3 regions of the Paenibacillus sp. P36 genome follow, and region 2 is predicted to be linked to each of the others. Evidence: riboswitches for the same ligand, from Rfam matches in the RefSeq annotation. Region 2 holds a riboswitch; each other region holds the start of a gene.
The links. Region 2 has a riboswitch for cyclic di-AMP ahead of ACKTT9_RS35565 (APC family permease). Riboswitches for the same ligand answer to the same signal wherever they lie in the genome.
Positions count from the first base shown of each region.

Region 1: another riboswitch for cyclic di-AMP. It lies ahead of ACKTT9_RS04675 (KamA family radical SAM protein); the one in region 2 lies ahead of ACKTT9_RS35565 (APC family permease).
Region 3: another riboswitch for cyclic di-AMP. It lies ahead of ACKTT9_RS36950 (C40 family peptidase); the one in region 2 lies ahead of ACKTT9_RS35565 (APC family permease).

Region 1 covers NZ_AP038372.1:1,005,834-1,013,259, reverse strand. The annotation lists gene ACKTT9_RS04690 (endospore germination permease) at 1-262, opposite strand, end outside; gene ACKTT9_RS04685 (cation:proton antiporter) at 454-1,635, opposite strand; gene ACKTT9_RS04680 (hypothetical protein) at 1,863-2,066, opposite strand; gene ACKTT9_RS04675 (KamA family radical SAM protein) at 2,172-3,329, opposite strand; cyclic di-AMP (ydaO/yuaA leader) riboswitch at 3,562-3,697, opposite strand; gene ACKTT9_RS04670 (hypothetical protein) at 3,851-4,138, shown strand; gene ACKTT9_RS04665 (DUF3231 family protein) at 4,309-4,848, shown strand; gene ACKTT9_RS04660 (hypothetical protein) at 4,945-5,235, shown strand; gene ACKTT9_RS04655 (hypothetical protein) at 6,612-7,426, opposite strand, start outside.
Region 2 covers NZ_AP038372.1:8,122,727-8,130,152, forward strand. The annotation lists gene ACKTT9_RS35535 (DUF1284 domain-containing protein) at 1-30, opposite strand, end outside; gene ACKTT9_RS35540 (NUDIX hydrolase) at 27-599, opposite strand; gene ACKTT9_RS35545 (hypothetical protein) at 854-2,266, opposite strand; gene ACKTT9_RS35550 (hypothetical protein) at 2,453-2,668, shown strand; gene ACKTT9_RS35555 (polysaccharide deacetylase family protein) at 2,677-3,627, opposite strand; gene ACKTT9_RS35560 (YqkE family protein) at 3,624-3,884, opposite strand; gene ACKTT9_RS35565 (APC family permease) at 3,941-5,776, opposite strand; cyclic di-AMP (ydaO/yuaA leader) riboswitch at 5,874-6,034, opposite strand; gene ACKTT9_RS35570 (NAD(P)/FAD-dependent oxidoreductase) at 6,220-7,426, opposite strand, start outside.
Region 3 covers NZ_AP038372.1:8,407,746-8,415,171, forward strand. The annotation lists gene ACKTT9_RS36935 (YwhD family protein) at 1-444, opposite strand, end outside; gene ACKTT9_RS36940 (M1 family metallopeptidase) at 695-2,650, shown strand; gene ACKTT9_RS36945 (hypothetical protein) at 2,708-3,526, shown strand; cyclic di-AMP (ydaO/yuaA leader) riboswitch at 3,695-3,833, shown strand; gene ACKTT9_RS36950 (C40 family peptidase) at 3,837-4,310, shown strand; guanidine-I (ykkC/yxkD leader) riboswitch at 4,441-4,543, shown strand; gene ACKTT9_RS36955 (multidrug efflux SMR transporter) at 4,638-4,958, shown strand; gene ACKTT9_RS36960 (methyltransferase domain-containing protein) at 4,996-5,889, opposite strand; gene ACKTT9_RS36965 (hypothetical protein) at 6,068-6,664, shown strand; gene ACKTT9_RS36970 (hypothetical protein) at 6,725-7,426, opposite strand, start outside.

The DNA.
Region 1 (7,426 bases), 1.6 Mb from region 2:
TGAAAATCCGTGCAATTGTTTTTCCAATTAAATCCTCGCTATATTGAATAATTGATTGTGAGGGGAATCGCATACCTAATTTCGTTACTGACCAAAGTCCGAATAGACCAATTAAGAAGCCGAAGAGCGTTACAAGTGGCGCCCCTGTATCAGCAGCCCTTACAGCAAAAAGCGAAAGTGCTAACACGCCTACCCCAACAATCGCACTAATCAGAATAATCGCCGTTTGAATGATTGTGATTTGGCGATGCTGTCGCTCCATTAACGAACTCCCTCTTTCCAACTTTCAGTGGTCTTTCTTATCTCCATATTTTCCCTCGAAATTAATATTCTATCCAGATATAACTGGAGTACCATGAATAGTTTTCACTCATAAATGCCTTCGTAGCAGAACATGAATAAACCACTTGAAGATCATTTCATCTCAAAGTGGTCTACGTCAATATTAGTGATTTACTTAACGTTGAGTTTCTTTACAAGTGGGCTTATTGTTGTTCCTTGAACAAGCAGTGAAAAAACAACATTACTAAACGTCATAGCTAATATTAAGTCACGGCCATCAAAATCCGGAGAAATGCTCAAGATTAACGCAATAGACAGAGATCCTTTTAATCCGCCCCATGCAATAATCGGCTTCCAGATAGGAGGTATTTCTTTATCAAAGATAAGACTAGCATAGACTGCAATGAACCTTGCCGCAAGTACAATGAGAATGCTTCCACCGATTTCAATCCACTTCTCAGTGAAGTTAATATTTGAAATTTCAAGACCAACCATGAGAAAGATCAATGCGTTTGCAATAAAAGCAATTGTTTCCCAAAAAGAGTCCATTTTGTCATGGGTTAAATCGGACATGCCGATATTTTTACCGTAAGTTCCTAACAAGAGTCCTGCAAATACAACGGAAATGACACCGGAGAAATGGAACATTTCCGCTAATTCGAATGCTCCATAAAAGAGGACAATTGAAAGCCCAATCTCCACTAAATAATTATCGATGCTTGAGGTTATTTTTGAGGCTATGTAGCCAGTTACAACACCAATAACGATGCCTCCTAGAACTACTTTGACAAACTCCAATGATCCATGTAGTACGCCAGACATGCTTAGTACCGTCGTTACTAGGGCTATTTTAAAAAGAACAACAGCTACTCCGTCATTCGCCAAACTCTCTCCCTCAACGATAATGGACAACTTCTTGTTCAAACCCATTGACTTAAAGATCGTTAATACGGAGACCGGGTCTGTGGCTGCCATCAATGCGCCAAAGACAAGCGACTTTTGTAAGTCCAGGCCCAATAAGAAATATGAAAGCCCGGCTACCAGAATAAATGTCATAAACGTTCCTAATAACGCCAGTAATAATATCGGACGTTTGTTTTCCTTAATCTCTCCAAAAGGAAGCTTAAGTGCAGCATCTCCGATTAGCGCCGATAAGAAAATTAAAATCACGGCCGTTTGAAAGACATGATCCGAAGACACATAGGTTTTAAATTCATTAAGAGCATTAATGGGAAAAATACCAAGCAAAAGCCCTGCAACAACAAGTAATGTTGGATACGGTTGTTTTATTTTATCTGCTACATAAGCGATCGCAACTGCGATTCCGAGCAGTACAAGCCAGTAGTGGATCATTGAAACCTCCTATGATGAGCCTTGTTGCTATTATGTGTATATTCGTGGTTCATTATCTCCACTTCAATTTATCAGTTGGATTTTCAAGCTTACGTTTTGTTTGTACATCTCTCATGGTCGGTTCTTTCAACTCATTCATAGGCCGCTTCCACCCATCATCACATATACTAAAATATGTTCATCTTTGAACAGAATTTCGATGATCTTACCTTCTTTTGTTTTCATAATCATAATGATTCAATCCCATCTGTCTTTTTTTCAACAGCATGTTCTCCACAAATAGTACCCACTAGCCACTGTAATTCTTGCCGTCTTGTTTTGGTATTTAGCCGACCGCTTACATTATTTACCTTCTTATATTCAATTTCCTTAGATTTTAAGTAATCGATTCTTTTTTGAATTTCTTCTAACATCGCGTATATGGTTAGCATGACTTACCTCCAAAAGTTCTTGAACACTTTTTGTACGCCTAAAAAAACAAGAGGAGCCCCTTAATTGACAGACTCCTCCAAGTTTAACCTCATCATTCTTTTGTGTTAATGCAGAGGCAAGTCCGGAAGATCATTCGCAGAGATAACATCGGCTGCTATTTTCTTTGGCCTATTCCATAGATACTCACTTCCGGGCAGATCATCGAACCATGCTGCGTCAGCAGGGCAATCCAGCACCATAAATTTCCCATATTCGTTATCTCGAGACTGATGATATTTTAAGTATGCCTTGCCACCCTCAATCGCTAGTATTTCAATTTTACCTGACGTATGACTCATGGATAATCGCACTCTTTTTCCAAGACCAGATGTTAAGGACTTCGCACTTTCAACTAACCGGTATACTCTTTCTAGTGGTAATACAAATTCTCGATTACCGGCAACAGGACGGTTAATAAAAAAGTAATACGGTGTTACTCCTGCCCAAGATAACTTATCAAGCAACTCAGCCAAAACGAAGGGATCATCGTTAATTCCTTTAAGTACAGGGGTCTGATTGACAACGATTGCTCCTGCGTTATGTAAAGCTTCGAAAGCCCTTTTTGCTTCTTTTGTAATTTCTCTTGGATGATTAATATGTGCCATCACATAAATACGCTTATCGACTGTAGAATATGTTCTTATAAGTTCAAGTAAAGCTTCGTCTTCATAAATCCTCATGGGGTTAAAAACAGGAATTTTAGAGCCCAATCGAATAATTTTCACATGATCAATTTCACGTAATCGCTCAATTATTTTTCTGAGTTTCGATGTTGCTAGGATTAAACTATCTCCGCCCGTCAGCAATACATTATTAATTTCAGGGTGGTTTTCAATATATGCCAATCCGGGATCAACGTTTGCAACTGCTTCATTCACGTCATTTCGAAACAGCCTTTTGCGGAAGCAATATCGGCAATAGGCTCCGCAAACTTCAGAAACTAGTAATAATGCCGTTGTTTTATATTTATGTTGGCAACCAGGGACAACATAGTTTGTGTCTTCATCAGAAGCATCCCAACGTCCATACTCCGATAGTTCCCCTTCATTAGGGATGATTAGCTTTTTTATCGGATCGCTCGGGTCAGACCAATCAATCAAATTCAAGTAATAATCATTCACACGAAATACGAACTTTTCCGTAATTGCTTTCAGTTTACTTCGTTCCTGCTCTGGAATCTCCGTGATTTTATCAATATCGGTAATGTATTTCGGCTGTGCCATCGATGATCCTCCTTGAAAAGCTGCTATTAGATGTTTAAGGGTGGTTAATGATTCTAAAACGATAACCTCCTTTGCTATATATGGTCATGGATGGGTGTAATAAGACAAATAAAATAGACCCGTATGAGGGTGTAAATCGTAAAATAAATACGATTCAATCCTTCAAAACAGGCCTAATTAAACAAGAAGACCCGTTCTACGGGTCAAAAATGCAATTATTTGCATAATAAAAAGCTGACCCATCCACTGCTGACGAGGTTAGCTGCCGGGCTCGGGAAAGATGGTTCCCTACTTAAAGATTCGCCCCAGAAAATTGGTTCCCCCGCTTTCCAGAATTTATCAATCCGGAAATTAAGCGTAGTTTTATATTACACAACAATGTTGTATTCGTCAAACATCAAACGAAGATTTTCATTACTATAAAAATCCAAAATAATTTTTAGCCACAAACTATCATTATTGATTTTCCTTCCTCCCACGTTTGGAATCATTCTGCCCTAACCGCTGTTGCAAAAACTGTTATGACGTATCAGCAAAATAATAAAAAAGTAGCGATTATTGGTTTGAACGAAGAAATTGGACTTGGCACTATTTCTCGATCCATAGCCATTTTGGACGTTGAGGATAACCCTTTCTTGCCACAGTTTCAGCATCCTTGTTCATTGATAATTTACTGTGCAATGATATCGTTTGGTTTTCCCATCGGTAAAGTGGGAGCCATCGCTTTTGGCGGAAGTCTTGGAAATAAAGTCCAAGAACTTGTTGCTGTTTTAGTTCATCTTAAACTGCCTACATATCAACGTATTTAATTCTCATCGAAATACTAAGTGGTGTGAATGACTTCATTTCCCAATATAATTTCTTAATACTTTGATGACTCAAAGGAAACTTATATAAATCCAAAATATACTTCAAATGTATAGGCGCGTATAATCTTCACTATTCTAGGGGATAGTTGTTATTGGAGGTGTTTCCAAATATGACAACATTCTGGGACGCGATTAAGAGTGTCTTGGGCTCGTTATTGGATGAAGAGCCAGTACCACCGTTGCATGTAGGTGAAGTAATGACATTATGGACACTTCTTACCATCTATGAAGAGGGACAGGTTATCTATAAAATCGCATTAAATACGACTACCGATGCTGAATTAAGGCATGCTGTCGAGAACGCGGTTCATGAATCACTACAAGATATTGAAATGGTCAGGGATTTTTTGATCAAGGAAGGCGTTCCATTGCCCTCTGTGTCAGCGGAAAAACCGGATTCCGAATCTAACCAAATTCCTCTTGGCGTAAAATTTACAGACGATGAAATAGCCAATCTCATCATTGGCAAAATAACAGCTTGTATCGCCTTGTGTGGGCAAGGGGTTTCACAGGGTTTAAGAACCGATGTCACCATTATTTTGCTCAGGTCAATGAGCAGGCTCTTGCAATTCAGTGCTCCTTACCGATCATTAATGAGAAAGCGTGGCTGGATTAAACCGCCGCCTTATTACTATCCCCCTGGAGTGTAAAAAACGTCACATGGAATTTCACTATACGGATGAAAAAGTGACGGAAAAGAAGCACATATACCGATTGTTCGTTACAGGCCAGTTGAAGTCAGGTGTGTGAAAATATGGTTCGGCAATTCTCTTGGTTCGAAAACGCCAACAATCAGCTTGTTATTCGGTGCAGACGTTGACTACGACCAGGACGGTTCGATGAACGAGAGCATCTCTTGCGAAGAAACTCCCGACAATAAACTTACTCTCATGTTGATGTTCAATATGTTTGGCGACAAGGGACCGCACGATCCTAAGAGCATTGTCAATGAAATATGGAAAAGCCATCTGCTCATCACTTCCGTTAGAAATCAACTCGAATTATATAACTTTAGAAAAAAGAATAGCCGCGTTTAATACGCGGCAACTCACTTTAATTCAATCTGATTCCAAGTACTCCGTTCCACCTCTTTAGCCAACGCTTCACGATACTTTTCCGCTCACCTGAGGGTGTGAGGCCACCGAATCATACTGGCAGCCTAATCTACAACTTCCCCTTTTGTATCCAAGACCAAATTCGGTATGACCCGAAAAGTGCAATTAACAATAATAAAATAAGGATAACAAGCCATATCCCAAGTCGATTGATATCGTTTAGCCCTTCTGAATTCGCAAATACAAACACAGAGAGAACCAGGAAAAAAATGTACATTAATACATTTGGAATAATCCAAGCCATTCTTAGTCCCATATTCGGTTTAGTCATGCCCCACCTCCACCGTTGGTCTTTCATTAATTATACGCTTCCAGGTATTGTAAGTTCCGTTAATCTGCCCGTTCGTATTATGAGGTTAACCAGTTTTTACTGGTTGACCTCTTTTGTATTTTAGAGGTTTAGTAACGGTAGCCGGGGGCGAACGTCTCTGCCCGTGGGACCGCGATCCCGTCCGCTAAACTGTTCACCCCCTACTTGTAGAAACATGTTTGAGGCTGGTTGAGACAACGATCTCGAATAACAAGCGAAGCTATGACACTGCAAGAAGCCTCTTTTAAGTTTAAACTCAACAATAATCGTCTTATATGATAGTAGTAGCATATCAATTCTTATATGACAGCATTATGTCAACGTTTCAATATAAGTGAATACATGTAATTTTGTTTCAAAAGTGCTGCAACCGTAGTCCACATAACCGGCATATAACTAATCGCGCATTTTTTTGATTATCAGTTTAAACGAACCTTTGACATGACCTTGATCTATAAGGGATTCGGCTGCATCTAGCAAAGAGTTTTATCTATTTTCAATTTAAAATTTGGTCTATCTGAAATATCGATAATTCCTTCCTCAATGTCTATTAGCAATTTTCGGAGGGATCAATATTTAAATCGTTTAATACTGTTAGAGTAAGTGCACATAATCGACTAGGTTCTTCTTTAGTATCGCTGCATAAAGAACGAATTTTGTCTGTAACTTCTAGTATTAGTATTACATTAACACTGTTGCATATTAGTACTTCTTCAATCATCATCAATGTACATAATAGAAAGATCAACTTATTCAGTAGGAGGTTTTATCACTGACATAATAGGTTTCTAAAAAACGTTTTAATACAATTCTCATACCCAAATGGTGTAATGCTGCTGAGACGCTGTCAGAGCCAGCAGCCAGGCAGTATTAAGTAAAACAGAAAAACAGCCCCGTGTTGAGCTGTCTTCTTTGTTTTCTCCCAGTTCTCCTAGAAGCGGTCCTTGTTATTAAACCCATTTAATTTGTCCCGGCGACTAATTTTCTCTTATTCGATGCCATCAATTTGCCCAACAAGAACTGCATAAACCAGTTTTCTATTTGTATCACTCCTTGCATCTTTATCTCTCGTTCGTGGTTGAAATCCTATATTTGTTGCTCTCCCACCCTTAAGTGGTTCTGACTTCACGATTGCTACCCCGTGTTCATCCTTTCCTTGAGGTCTAACATTAGGATATAATTCCTGTGATTTGTTGTCGCCGCTACCAACACGCGCATTATCGGAACCGATCAGATCTGCCATTGTTCCCCGAACATAATGTAGCTCTACCATATACTTATAACTATCCATCAATTGAACGTCCTTCTTAGCGAAGCCCTCTTTCCAGTCAGCGAACGCTAATTTCTTGGAATACTCTAAATTATCTGAAACGAATTGCTGCCCGGTTTCATGCCCCTTATTGTTCACTCTTGAAGTAAGTCCAGAATTTTCTGCGAATTGATCAAGCTCGGCCTTGCACATGGCTCTGTACATGGTTTCGGTATTCTCAAGGTTTTCGGCATGTGTACTAGCATTAATGAAAAGCACCTTTTTCATCTCTGTAAATTTAGGATCTGGCAACGTCTTGGGATCTATTTGAGCTTCTTTCACTTTAATTGCCGCTTCTAACTCCCCCCAAGTAGCATATTTCCCCTTGTCCGCCGCGTCTTTTACCCATAAGGCCAGTTTCGACTTTTCCTTCCCATTCAGATTGGTAACATTCCTCATGGCATCCTGCATACTAACGGGTTCTGCTCCAGCTTCATCGACAGTGACATACCGCTGAATAGTTGTTTCTGACCGGGATGGCTTAAGTTTACCAG
Region 2 (7,426 bases):
ATGCCCCCGGAGACCGATCGGCTTCGTCATACTTGGACCTTGGGGATGCGGTACAATCCGTACCCGTCCATTTTTACAATAGGCTCTTTATCTTCAACAAGACCAACGGTCGTAGAATGCAGCGCAACATCGATCAACCAACGCGTGAAATCCGCTACCGGCATCGATTCCATCTCCTGAAGGCTGTAAAAGCCTGCCGCATCCACCTCTACCCCATCAGGCACAGGCTCTCCGCTGACATAATCCAATTCAAAAGCTATGTACACATTATGAATGTTTCTAGGCAAATCTCGCACAGCGACCAGACGAGTGACCTTGGCTGTAATGCCGCACTCCTCCATCACTTCCCGCTCAATGGTATCTTGGATCAGCTCATGCTGCTCAATATAGCCGCCGGGATTCGTCCATCTCCCCTTGCCGGGCTCTTGCGCTCTGCGTACAAGCAATATCTTCTCATCCTTGGTAACGAGTGCACCTACACCAATACTGTAGTTGCCCCAGTGTACAAAGCTGCACGCCGTGCAAGCTCTTCTAATCGTACCATCCACATCGCGCGTCTCCATCGGAGCTCCACATGTCATACAAAACTTTGCTTCCATTCGTCTCATCTCCAAATTCATGTAGTCATCTGTATGTAAGCTTACTGCTTCCGATGAGGGATAGGCAAATCCGATCCCGTTCGTTCTGCGTTCATTGTAACCGCTTTAGGAGATACTATCTGCGCTAGTCTTGTGATATCTCCCAATTGGGCTAATTCAGCCGTGTCAAAAGGCAGAAAAAGAGCCTCCAACTGGACAATGTCATTTAAGCTAAGCTTAAAGACATTTCCCAAATCGGAGGCTCTTGCTGCAATCTACACCAAAAACATAGCAACAACTGTCGTTACGGCAAGGCCGATCAGCACAGGCAGCAGGTTCCGTCGCGCCAGCTCAAACGGACTAACTCCACAGATGGCCGCTGCCGGAATAAGCGCCCACGGAATCAACGTACCGCCGCCGACCCAGATGGCGGCTACTTGCCCGAGCGCGGTCAGCACCGCTGCACCGGAGCCGATGGCGGTTGCGAAGAGCTGCGCAATCGAGCCCGCGAGGGAGATGCCGGAGAAGCCGGAGCCGTCGAGGCCGGTAATCGCGCCCACGACAGTGAGCGTCACGGCGCCGACCGCGCCGTTCAACGGAACGACGCCTGCGAGCGCGACGCCGAGGTCGTTCACAATGCCGTGCGAGCCTGCCGGCAATATTTTACCGAACAGCTCCGTGAAAGCAGCATCGCCGAGATAAAAGAACGCGGCGATTGGAATCACGGGACCGAAGACTTTGAACCCGAAGACGAAACCTTCGATGAGGTAGGAAGTCGTTTGCTCCAGCCCTTTGCTGCGATGAGCCAGCAGCGTAACGCCGATGAGAATGAACACGGCGGTACCACCGACAAGCGCGGTGGCATCCCCACCTTGTAGATTAAGGACGAACATCGCAACTACATCTAATGCGAACAGGATCGGAATGATCACCGCGAGTGTTTTTCTCATTTTTGAAGACATACTGGACTTGGCATCTTGCTCGGAGGAGAGCAACGAATCCTTGTCCCCGTTACCGCTCGTCACAAGACCGTCGCGCCATGTCCCGTTTTTGATATCCCGCCGCATCATCCAAAAAGCAGTTACCGTTGTCACAAGCCCCATGACAATAACAAGCGGCACGCTGGCCTCCATCACCGCGGTTACCGGCAATCCGGCGGCATCGGCAGTTAATTTAGGCGCCCCTTGAATAATGTAATCCCCTGATAACGCAATCCCGTGTCCGAACAAGTTCATCGCCATGGCTGCGCCTAATGCTGGTAAACCCACACGTACCGCCACAGGCAGCAGTACCGCTCCTATGAGCGCAACACCGGGAGACGGCCAGAAGAACCAGGAAGTTACCATCATGATAATCCCGATACCCCAGAAAGCAAGCGCCGGCGTCCTTAGAAAATGAGTCAATGGAGCAACCATCGTTTCATTGATGCCCGTGCGAATAAGCACACGGCTCATCGCTACGATGATCGAAATAATCATAATCGTTCCCATCAACTCTTTGGTTGCATAAATAAAGCTGTTGAACACCCCGGATACGGAACCGCTTAAGGTTTCCGTTGCTAGTAAACCCAACGCAAAAATCCCAACCACACAAATCATCGTGGTGTCTCTGCGTTTAATTAAAAAGGTAAGAATAAAACCAATAAATACTAGATATACCCAATGAATCGGCAGTAATTGAATGTCCATCGGGATCACGCATCCTCTCTGCCTATGCAGCATTTGGGAGTCCATTTCGTCAATTGCAAGAAATAGACTCTTTGGTGCTACATTCTATGCTGGGCGAAGAGTAGGCGTTCGTGGAGAACGGGAGTTTGTTGGCTCGTTGTGGTACAATTGAAGAACTATTTTACACATGCAAGGAGAATGCTGAGTATGGCCGGTAACCAACGATTAGTGACGGATTCCGATTTTCAGGAGGCTGTGGAAAAAGGTGTTTTTGTCCGAGTTTTCAAAGACGATCATATTGTCGACTCGAATGCGATCGTCCTTCGTTTCAGCGAAACGACCGTGGTTTTGCAATCTCGTGTTGCTGATTTAGCTTACTATGATCGGGATGAGTGCGAGTTTTTTGAGATGAAAAAAAGGTAACGTTTATTTCACTCTACGGGATAAGCTGAAAGTAAAACAAATCGAAAGCCCGCCTTCTGCATAACAGGTATGGCCTTCATGACGCCTTCAGCCGTGTCTTTCTCAGGGTGGTTCATATGCGCCAAAACGATGGAGCCACTTCGAGCCTTAATAAGCGCATGGTAGACCTGCTCCGTGTTAAATGTAGCTCCAGCGTCGCCAAGTACGTTATAGCCCGCCAACTGGAAGCCCAGGTCGTGGGCAATGTCGACGGCGATATCGTCGTAGAAGGCCGTGCCTGAGCGGAAAAATAGCGGCCGCCTCCCCGTCCGTTTCTCGATCTCATCGGCGTTCTCCGTTACTTCCCGAATCACATTGCTCACATCTTTGGTTCCTGCGATGCCATATGCGGCTCGGCCATTCACAGAGAGCGGCCGATGCTCGGTCCCGTGGTTTTCGATTTCAAACAGCGGATTCGCCGCCAGCTTGGCAAAAATGTCCGGATTGGCAGCAAGCCATCTCGCATTAACAAACAAGGTCGCCGGAATTTGCTCCTTGATTAAATAATCGACCAACTTCTCATCGTAACCGCTGCCTTCTTTGCCGCCGCAAGCATCAAAGGTTAGGGCAATCACCTTATCCTGCGTCACAAGATGTGTCCGTACACCGGGGATGTTCTCGCCCCATTTGGTCGGAACTGCCTTTTGGTACCGTTCCACTAAGGTCTGGGCAAGCGAAGGCGACTTGGCAGGTAAGCGTGGTGCGTCTGTTGGTGCTGATATGTCTGTCGACATCACTTTCGAAGAGGGAACTGGAGTGACGGTGCTTTGCACAACCGGCGTTGCAGATACAACAGAATCCGGCTTTTCCGACACTGCCGCTTCGTCCGCAAGCTTCATCGGCCCTCTTTCCACTCCACAACCTGTAAGCGCTATCAACGCACTCGAAAGAAAAAGGAAGCACACCATGCGCTTCCTCATTTGTGTTTTCTCCAATCCAGCTTGCTCTTCTCGAGCAGGTGGCCGAAATCATTCTCCAGCCGCTTCTCTTCCGCCTTGCGCGCAGCCTCTGCTTCTGCTCTGGCAGCCTCTTTGCGAGCCTGCTCCTCAGCTTTCATCGCATCAGCCTGAGCCTTCAGCCCCGCTAAGATATCAGGGCGCAGCAAATCTTTGAGTGTCGCAGGTTTATCTTGCGCGCTAGGTTCAGCGGTTGTGTTAGACCATTTCTTTTTTGCCATAAAGGGTTCACCTCTGTTCCATTTCTACATCCGTTATACCCCTTTATTGTACACTTCTACTCATGCAAATGATAGGGCACCGTCGCAACGACGATATCTTTATCGGCTTGCAGCTTCGAGCGAATACGTGCGGCAGACTGATTGTGGAGCAAGCGGTGCCACCATTTTTTCGGCATGAACTGGGGCAGGATCACCATGATCGATTGCTTTTCCGAAACATGGGTATCGACTCTTTCAATAAACTCAGCCAGCGGCTTCAAAATGGTCCGATAACGGGATTTGAACACGACAAGCCGAACACCCGGATCCCACTTATCCCATTTCTCCTGCATCGCTTCTTCATCCTCATCCGAAAACGAGACGTAGAAGGCAATGACATTGGGAGATAAAGATTTGGCATAGTTCAAAGATTGCGCCACTACGCGGTGAATACCCGCAACAGGTACAATGATCACAGGTTCCTTCACGCATACCCGTTCTTGTGTGATATCAATACGAAGCTGTTTGGCTACATCATCATAGTGATTGCTAATTTTGGTTATTCCCCAAAGCAATAGCGGCGTCACAATAATAACAATCCAAGCGCCTTCACTAAATTTGGTGATACAGAAAATAATAAGAACGGCAAGGGAAACAATTCCCCCTAACCCATTAATAACGAACTTGCCGATCCAGCCGGCCGGACGTTCTCTGAACCATTTGCGGACCAAACCGCTTTGGGCCAGGGTAAAAGATAAAAAGACGCCAATCGCATAAAGTGGAATAAGTGCATCGGTTTTTCCTTTGAAAATGACGAGCAAAATACTTGCCAAAACACCTAACGTTACGATCCCGTAGTGAAACGACAACCGATCTCCCCGGTACGAGAACATGCGCGGAAAGTTTTTATCCTGAGCCATAATGGACGCCAAGATCGGAAATCCGTTGAAGCTAGTATTCGCAGCCAATACCAGAATCAGCATGGTGCCAATCTGTGTGGCATAATACATGACGCCACGGCCAAACGCTTGCTCCGTAACCATCGACAAGACCGAAGTATGTCCATGCGGGTCAGGTGCAATTCCATAACCCAAGCTCAGCAAGGTGACGCCCCCGAAGACAATCGCCAACAGTGTACCAAGCGAAGCCAAGGTTTTCTTGGCATTCTTGACAGAGGGCGTACGGAAATGCGGCACCGCATCAGAAATCGCCTCGATCCCTGTCACGGCCGAGCAGCCTGATGAAAAAGCTTTTAGAATTACAAACAAAGTCAATGAGCTCGTCATCGAGCTGGGAACAACTTGGAATTCATGCATATTCATGGATCCTGTCAGCATATCGAAGATCCCTTTGCCGATCAGCAGTAAGATACACAGGATAAAAAAGTACGTTGGAATCGCGAACACCGTTCCGGATTCAGAAGTGCCCCGCAAATTCAGCCAAACCATCACCCAGACCAGCACTAAGGCTATGGGGACAATGTAAGGCACCGTAACTGGGAAAGCCGACGTTATCGCCTGCACACCTGCTGAAATCGAAACCGCAACGGTTAACGTGTAATCAATCAACAGTGAAACCCCAGTGAGCCTTCCCGACATCATGCCCAAATTTTCCTTGGCCACCATGTAAGCTCCGCCGCCCATCGGATAGGCCTCAATCACTTGGCGATAACTTAATACAAGAAGCATGATTAAAGCAATAATCGAGATTGCAATCGGCAATGAGAACGCAAAAGCAGCAACCCCAACAGTTGCAAGCTCTAGCAAAATTTGCTCCGTGCCATAGGCTACCGAAGACAGGGCATCTGATGACAGGATGGGCAGAGCCTTCCATACCTGCATTTTCTCAGATTCCAGCTCCGCTGATTTCAGCGGTTTGCCGAATACAATCTTTTTCAATGAGTCACTTGTCATGCTGTGAAATTCCTCCAAATAACCTAGTTTTCAGCTTGATTTCCCTTTTTTGGGCGCAAAAAAACACAAGGATAGACCTTGTGCTTAGCCACATGTTCTCCTTTCTCACGACCGCTTACGAGGTTAGCTGACGGGTTCGGGCTGCGAGAAATCTGCCCTAAAGGTAGCTGCCGCATGCGACAAAACACACCTTACTCACCCCGTTGAAACCTATGGTTCCCCCGCTTTTCTGATAAGAAAATTAAGCGAAATATTCAACTGTTAACGTACGAGTTGATACTACTCTCTTATTGGCTCATAGTAAAGGAGAGAATAATCTTAAAAAAGATTATTCCCTCCCCACATTCATTTGATAATCCGCTTACAATGGTATAATCCTTTCAGTATCTCTGTTTTACTAGCTTATTGTCTGATTCATTGGATTTTAGGGTGTTTTAGCAAAATTAATTTCTCACATGGCGCTTTCTAGTGGCTTGTTTTTGCTTGAAAATCATCTTTTTGAAGATGAGTGGGATACCGCCAATGAGAAATAAATAGCGGGCATCGATTATTTTTTTGAGGAATGCGGCCAGCCTGCCTTTCACTTTTTTGACTTTCAGGATGCCAATCGCTTCTCCGCGACCCAGCGAGGCGACCGTGCCTTTGTAATCGTAGGCGAAAGGTCGTAATGGTTTTCCACTCAGTGAATAGAGCAAATTTTTTGCTGTATTATAACCTTGTTGGACTGCGATTTGGGCATTGGCGGGGTATGGCGTGCCTTCCGGGCTCATGACAATCGAACAATCTCCCGTAATAAAAACATCGGGAAACTGCAACGAACGCAAGTAGTCATCCACTTTGACTCTGCCGCGTTGGACGTGGAAGCCCGCATCTTGCAGCAAGGAATTCCGACGGACACCTCCCGACCAAATAACCGTGCCCGCAGGAATGAATTGACCGTCTCCCAGCAGCACGCCGCCGGGCTCGCATGCCTTGATGGCGGTAGATAGTTTATATTGAACCCCTTTGCGGCGCATCACGTCCATGCCGTATTCCACGAGATCATTCGGCAGTCCGGGCGGCAAAGCAGTAGGCGATGCTTCGATATTGATGATCTGAACCAGGGAAGGATCGACGTCAAACATTTGGCAAAGATCAGGAATCCGGTCGGCCAACTCTCCAACAAACTCCGTGCCTGTGAAACCGGCGCCGCCAACGACGATCGTCAAATATTCCTTATGCTTGGAATCCAATTTATATTTTGCGAACATATACTGCGTATGCTGACGAATGAAGCGAACACTATTAATGCTGTTAATTGTCATCGCATACTCGCGCAATCCCGGAATACCAAAGGTTTCCGTCTCACTCCCAAGCCCCACGACCAAATAGTCGTAGGTGAGGACTTCGTCCACCAGGACCACCTTTTTTTCCTCAGGTACAATCTGTTGAACCGTCGCTTTGATGAAATGAATTTTCCGCTCATCGATCAGATCCTTAATGTCTACACGCGCATTCTCATGATGATCCGTGCCGGCTGCCGGCATATGCAGATGTGTCGTCATATAGTGATAGTCGTGTTTGTTCACCAGCGTGACCGCCACTTCATCTGCTTTGATCAGCTTCTGCAGCCTTATTGCCGTTACAAGCCCACCGTACCCCGCTCCCAGA
Region 3 (7,426 bases), 290 kb from region 2:
TTCGTTATGGCTGATCAGCTGTTTTTTCAAGGCTGCACGTTCGTTGTCGGACAAGCCATCCAGGATAAATTTACGCTTCATGGCGCCATCCATCTTGTTAACATGATCGGCCAGGATCTTCCATCCCCGGCGCGCCTCCGTATCGATCAGCATCTCGCAAGCAGACATGCCGGCATAATACGCTCCCTCTTCGGTGCGGTCGACGGCAACCCATACGATCCACGCTTTGCGTCCGTTCGGCACATCCTCTTTGTTCGTCGAAAATTTAATGCCTTTCTCGATTTTACTCTTGGCATGCAGTGTGCCCTCATCGAGATAGGCTTCATCTCCATCGATAATTACTCCTGATACATTGCTAAGATCGATTGCTCCAGCACCGAACCCTTTGTGATTGACTTTGGAGCTTACTATATTCAAGGCCAGCTTCTTTTTATCCGCTTCCATCGTTGCACCTTCCACTCATCGTAATGTTAAAATGATACCTTTGCTTTTATTGTAGCTAAAGTACTCCATGAGAACAAGAGCAGAGAACCGGGGCTTGGCCAGCGCCTATTTCAGCCGTGTTAACAAATCTTTTCCACTCACAGAAATATTCCCTAGGTTGTCTACATATACATGCTGTAGATGCTTGTTAGGCGGGGTGAATCTATTGAGTGTTTTATTCAAAAACCGAAAGCTACAATGGTTGGTTGTCATGCTCCTTGCAGCAGGCACTGTCTTGCTGTCTGAAACTTTGCTCCCATCTGCAAGTAAACTGACGGTGCCCGTCGTCTCTAAGGAGGAACCGTCAGCTCCGGCGCCGGACATGCAGCCTGCTGATCGCGGCAAATCTTCGGACAAACAAACACAGGAACCGCTGAGCTACCGCATTGCGGAGTATCACATGAATGTTGCCTACACACCCGAAACGAGGCAGCTCAAAGGGCAGCAAGCGTTATCGTGGGAAAATCCGGGAACGGTTCCTGTGCAAGAGATTTATCTGCATTTATATCCGAATGCATTCGCATCTAAGAAAACCACGTTTATGCGGGAGTCCGGCGGCAAGCTAAGGCAGGATGAAGCTACGGCGGATAGTACCGGTTGGATGGACTTGCTTTCCGTAAAAACGGAAGATGGCGAGGACCTTACGCCACGCATGTCGTTTGTACAACCTGATGACGGCAATAAAGACGACCACACGCTGATCAAAATACCGCTGTCAAAGCCGGTGGGAGCCGGCGAACGAGTCACACTCAAGACGGAATTCCTCGTCAAACTGCCCCAGGCCTTCGCCAGAATGGGCTATGTGGACGACTTCGTGATGGCTGGCCAATGGTTCCCTAAGGTCGCTGCTTATGAACGAGCCGGCACAAGGGGACGCACCGAGCCAGGCTGGAATCTCCACCAATACCATGGGAATTCGGAGTTTTATGCGGATTTCGGCTTGTATGACGTGAAAATTCAAGTGCCGGCGAATTACACGGTTGCCGCGACAGGCTTCCCTGTGAAACCGGCGGTGACGGAGAACGGGACGAAGACGTACCAATTTTATGCCGATGATGTGCATGATTTCGCTTGGTCAGCTTCGCCTCACTTCGTGTATGTGGAAGAACCTTTCTCTACGCCGCAAATACCCGGTGTGAAGATCAAGCTTTATCTGGATCCCAATCATCAGGATTTGAAAGACCGTTATATGTACGCTGCCAAAAAAGCGCTATCCCGCTATAGCCAGTGGTACGGATCGTATCCTTACTCGACCTTGTCTATCGTTGTACCTCCTCCGGGGGGCAGCGGTGCAGGCGGGATGGAGTATCCTACGCTCATCACCGCTTGGGGCGCGGACGACAAAACGCCGGATCAGGAATTGGAACGCGTTGTTGTGCACGAGATCGGACACCAATATTTCTATGGCCTCGTGGCAAGCAATGAGTTTGAAGAGGCTTGGCTGGATGAGGGCTTTACCTCCTACGCCGAGGATAAAGTGATGGAGGCCGACTTCGGGGCAACCGCTAATTTGCCTGTGGAGTCCAGCTACATTACTTCTCCGAATGCCCTGCGGCAAAACGCATGGGCCTATACCGGACATGATCAATACGCAGAAAATGTGTATACCAGAGGCAAACTCGTGCTGAAAGCCATCGAGAAACAGGTCGGCACCAAAAACATGGATCGTATCATGCGGACTTATTTTCAAAAATGGCAGTTCAAGCATCCCTCCACCAAAGACTTTCAAAATGTGGTCGAGGATGTAACCAAAACAAAGTGGGACGACTTCTTCAATGAATATGTCTACGGCTCGATGATGGTTGATTATTCGGTTGAAAGCATCCATGTGAAAGCCACTGGCAGCAAAGGATCCGGCCCTTACGAGAGCACGGTCCTCATCTCCAAGCGCGGCGGAAATTCACCTGAAGTGCCGATTCAGTTCCATTTCGCCGACGGTACGGTGCTCGACAAAACATGGGACGGCAAAGAGAGCAGCATTGAGTACAAACTAACCCACGCGACGCCTATAGACTGGGTTCGTATCGATCCGAACTACTCGCTCATTCTGGAGAACAAGCATATTAATAACTTTATGCAAGCAGAAGTGAACACCAAGTGGAAACTCCGCCTGAATCTCGGCATTATTCAATTCCTGCAAGCTATTTTCGGGTGGGTAGCCTGGTAGGCGCCCACTCTACAAGGCAAGTTTGCCTTCAGAAAACAACGCTTAGGAGGGACACCGGTGACAACCTATCTCAAATCCGGCTTCAGGGCGGCGCTACGGCAACCCTTCGCTACGATTGTCTTGTTCATCTACCAAATGTGCTGGGGGATGCTTCTATATAAGCTTGTACAAGGGGTATTAGTGCCCCTCATGCACCGGTTTCCCGGCGGCGACCAGCCGAAGCAAGCACTCCAGCTTTTTCTGGCCGAAAGTCAGTTTCAGTTATTCAAAACGGATCTTAGCCATTCTTACTTGTGGTGGCTGGCCGGCCTGCTCCTGGCGCGCATGTTCCTTACCCCGATGCTGAACGGCGGTGTCTATTATTCGCTCACCCATTCCGATCAAAATGCCGGCTATCGCTTCGTCCGCGGCATCAAGGAACTCACGCTCCCCTTCTTCGCCGTGTATTTGATTCGAATCGCTTTGTCTCTGCTCCCGCTCATCTGGGTGCTGCCCAAAGCGCAGAAGGTGTTCGCTCACAGCACGTCTTATGAGCAGGCTTCCCTCGATTTACTGCCTTGGCTGCTGGGCATGCTGGTGTACGGGTTTCTGCTGCATCTACTCTTTATGTATGTGCAGTTCGCCATTGCCGCACGTCTCGGTATAGTATCCACGGTCCTAACGTTCATGCGGTACTCGCTTCCCATTATCGGCCTTTCTCTGATACTTTTGCTGAGCTCGGGACTTTTGGCAGGGATCACGGTCACAACGACCTATATCTGGGCAGGTCTGGTAGCGCTAATCATTTATCAACTTTTCCCGCTCTTCCATATTTTCATGCAAATGTGGTCCATTACGTCGCAATTCCAGCTTCTTTCCGCCAAATTAAGCCGTTAAAAAGCAATAAATAAAACCATAAATGGTTTAGATTTGTTCAATCCCCTTGCAAAAGGGGATTTTTTTGTCTGTAAAGCGAACCTTTACACATTTTTTCAGACCCAATTGCACGAAAAAGGAGGAATTTCGATGTTTATGACGAAATTAAGAGACTAGCATTAAAAAACCAAATATTTCATGCCGAATTCCTCATTTCTTGGGGAAACGGGGGAACCATACCGGGTGAATTGATCTTGCAAGACAGGGATCATAGGGAACCTTCAACCGAACCCTCCAGCTAACCTCGTAGGCACCGGAAGGAGACAAGCAGTTGAAAAAGGTTGTTGCTCTTCTTTTTAGTCTTGTTTTGTTTTTGAGTGTAGCTTTAGGGAGTGTGTCTGCGTCAGAATCCACATTGGACTCAACGGTTGACGAATTGATGGGAGTACCGTACCGCGATGCGGGAACGACAACAAGAGGCTTTGATTGCTCTGGTTTCACCGCGTACGTATTCAACAAATTCGGCATTGACCTTCCTCATAGTTCAGCAGCTCAAAATAAAGAGGGCTACTGGATCGACAAAAGTGATCTTCGCAAAGGTGATCTTGTGTTCTTCGACACAGGGGGCAAAGGCATTTCTCACGTTGGTATCTACTTGGGTAACGGTGAATTTATTCATTCCGCATCCAATGAAGGTATCGTGAAAAACAAGCTAAGCGAATCTTATTATGCGAAAAGATACGTATCCGCTAGACGTGTTCTGTGGGATGATATCTACAATCAACTAACTGCTGAATCCAAGTAATTTTCTTGTTTCATCATGAATAAAGCCCAGACAAGCGTTAGCTCGAATGAGCCGCTTCTCAGGGCTTTTATTCATTTCTTGTGGCTATTTTGTAACTTGACATAGCGTGTAAGCCGTCCTATAATTACGGCATCATGTTTCTAGGGTTCCGTGGCGCTGCAGCGCCAGTCTGGTCCGAGAGAAAACACACAGCGAATACGCTGTGATCACGGAGGGGAAAAAGCCCGGGAGTCTTATCGCACCAGCGATATTGCTTCCAGGCTTTTTTCTTTTTGCCGCGGTCAGATAGGCATCTTCGCATATTCTTTCTTAAGGAGTGATTCACAGATGGCATGGCTTTATTTGGTCATTGCAGGTGTTTTTGAAGTAGTTTGGGCGATCTCATTGAAGTTCTCCAACGGTTTTACACGGCTGGTTCCGTCCAGCATCACCATTGTCGGCATGATTATCAGTTTTTATTTTCTGGCGGTAGCTACAAAAACCCTTCCCATCGGCACAGCCTACGCGGCTTGGACGGGAATTGGCGCTGTAGGCGCAATTATTATCGGCACCCTATTTCTGAATGAGCCCGTTAGTTTACTGCGTATCCTATTCATGATCCTCATTCTGGTCGGTGTTCTCGGCCTTAAATTCACATCCGGTCATTAAGACGGGCGTTTAGATCTTTTTCTTGGGCCGATGATTCCTAAGCCACGATGTAGCTAACATACCAGAAGGAGCTGCCGACAAATATGCGCAAATGCTCCGACAGCGGTTTAAAGATTTCATTCAACTCTTCGTACGAATAGTAGTTTTTAATAATTTCATGCTTGGAGCCATCGGCCAGCTCCCTTCTTTTGTACGTATCTTCGCTATGTTCACTCGTAATCAGCTCGCCGCCTCTTCCCGGGACATACACATTATCCGCAATGAACACGCGGGCTCCCCGACCAAGCCGCTCGTGAAAACCTTGCAGGAACGAATCCAGTCGATTTTTCGGGATATGCGAAAACCAGAAGTTGGCGAGTCCATAGTCAAAATCCCCTTGTACTTCCGAAAGCCGGTAAGCGTCTCCCTCGACGAAAGAGGTATTATGCAGCGGCCAAGATTTGGCTGCAGCAATTTGCAGCACCTCCGGTCGAACGTCCACCCCAACGATGTGCTTGGCTGTCTCCGCCATGAACTGCGTCCAATATCCGGTACCGCAAGCCACCTCCAGGACACGGCTCCCAGCGACCTGCTTCTTCACGATATCCGCCAGCATCGCAAGCTCTTGCTGATAGTCCGCATCCTCGCGGGCATAAATCCGTTCATATTCCGCTGCTCGCGCGCCGTAGTAATCCTGCATGCCTTCTTTCTCTTCATTTAAAAGCCGCTGCCTATCCTTCACCTCGTGTACGATCCGCTGCTTAGCTGCCAATAAGTCGGCAAAAATTGCTCCGCCCTGCGAAGCATAATTCGCGAGTAGACCATGCGTCGCCATCACAATCAGCTGTGTCATCGATAAGCCGGTTTCCTCAGCCATGCGCTCCAGATCGGTCTTCACCTTTTCAGGCAGGTAGACGGAAAGTCTTTTGGTCTTATCATTCTTATCATCCATTGGGAGATTCCTCCTTTTCATTTTTATTATATTAACACATATTATGTGTCATTAAAACATATTAATTGTACTTTTACATACTACTAAGGGAATTTAGGCTGCATGAAAAAGCCGACACCGGCCACTCACCCTCGCATATCGCTCTAGTAAACATAGAATACAAAGCAAGTATATTCATATGTTGATAGGAGATGGAGAAATGATTCCAAAACAACGAATGGCTGGAAAACCGAGCAAAATTATTCGGCTCCCCAAGAGCGCAGGCCTGCCAAGAAGCAAAGCCATGCTGATGTACCGTACGCAGCTTAGAAAATACCATAAGCCCGGTTCGGGTCGCTTTCTAAGCCAACGCACGGTTTCGATCGGTACCGACAACTCGTGGTTCAATGCGCAAATCATTCCCCGCGATCCTGCGTGGGTGCCTGTTACTAATGCCAACTACGTTTGGTATTCCGGCAACTTGAACAGTGAGAATGCGATTATATCGACACGTTTCACGCTTTCTGAACGTAGAGCCATTCTCGGCGCTTCTCTCTTCCTATCTGTCGACAATTATGCCGTTGTCATCATCAACGGCGTGCCGCTCCTCTTTGACGGACCGCAGAATACTCCTTCGTTCTACAACCCGGGACGTACTTTCGACATTCGCCGATTTGTACGGCGCGGGCGCAACGATGTCGTCATCATCGCCTTTAACCTTGGCGGGCAGCGCACCGCGGAAAACCCTGCCGGCGTTGCCGCCAGGCTTGATTTTCGACTCAGCAACTTGCAGTAATAGATCATCTCCATAGGAAAAGGCCGGGCCTCCATCCTTAGATGGAACCCGACCTTTTTTTTACATGAACTGTCGTTCGTTCCCGTAGCGGCGCTTCAATTGACTCAAGAAGAACTGCAACGATAGGAATAACAAGGCGAAGCTGGTCCCTACACTCAAAATAATCCAAGGATGCAGCCTAATATATCTGGAGCCGTACGCGATAAGGGACAACCATTCCCCCGATGTCGTAATGGTAATGGAGAAGCCAGCGTCGCTGTCGCCAATTGTTTCCGTCCCGCCAAGTACGATGTTAAAGACGGCCAATTGCCCCAGCAGGAAGAGCACTTGCATGAATTCACTAAGGAACATGAACGTCATTTCATTCCTCATGCAGGGGATTAAATGCCGGACTGTACGATGAAAAACAGAACCGCCCATTAAACGCGATGCTTCAATAAATAATTTATCATTATAATAACGCGTTCGTTCAGCAATCTGATGAGCTAGCGGAAATACGCCGATGAACGTGACGAGAATGATAAAGGTGGCGGAGAACAACATCTTGTAGTGCGCGTCCGCTTTCATCCACTGATCGAGCCTCAGCCCGAAATACATCCCGGCCAATGGCGGAAATAGAAATACAAACGCAGGCACGGAAGCCACTACCCACTGCATGGCTTTTAGAACACCCCACCTTCGGCCGGTGGTCCCGCTCCACAATCCCCAAGGGAGCGCGATAACAAAACGGAGCAGTGTTAGAACTAAAGTCGTCCCCAGCGT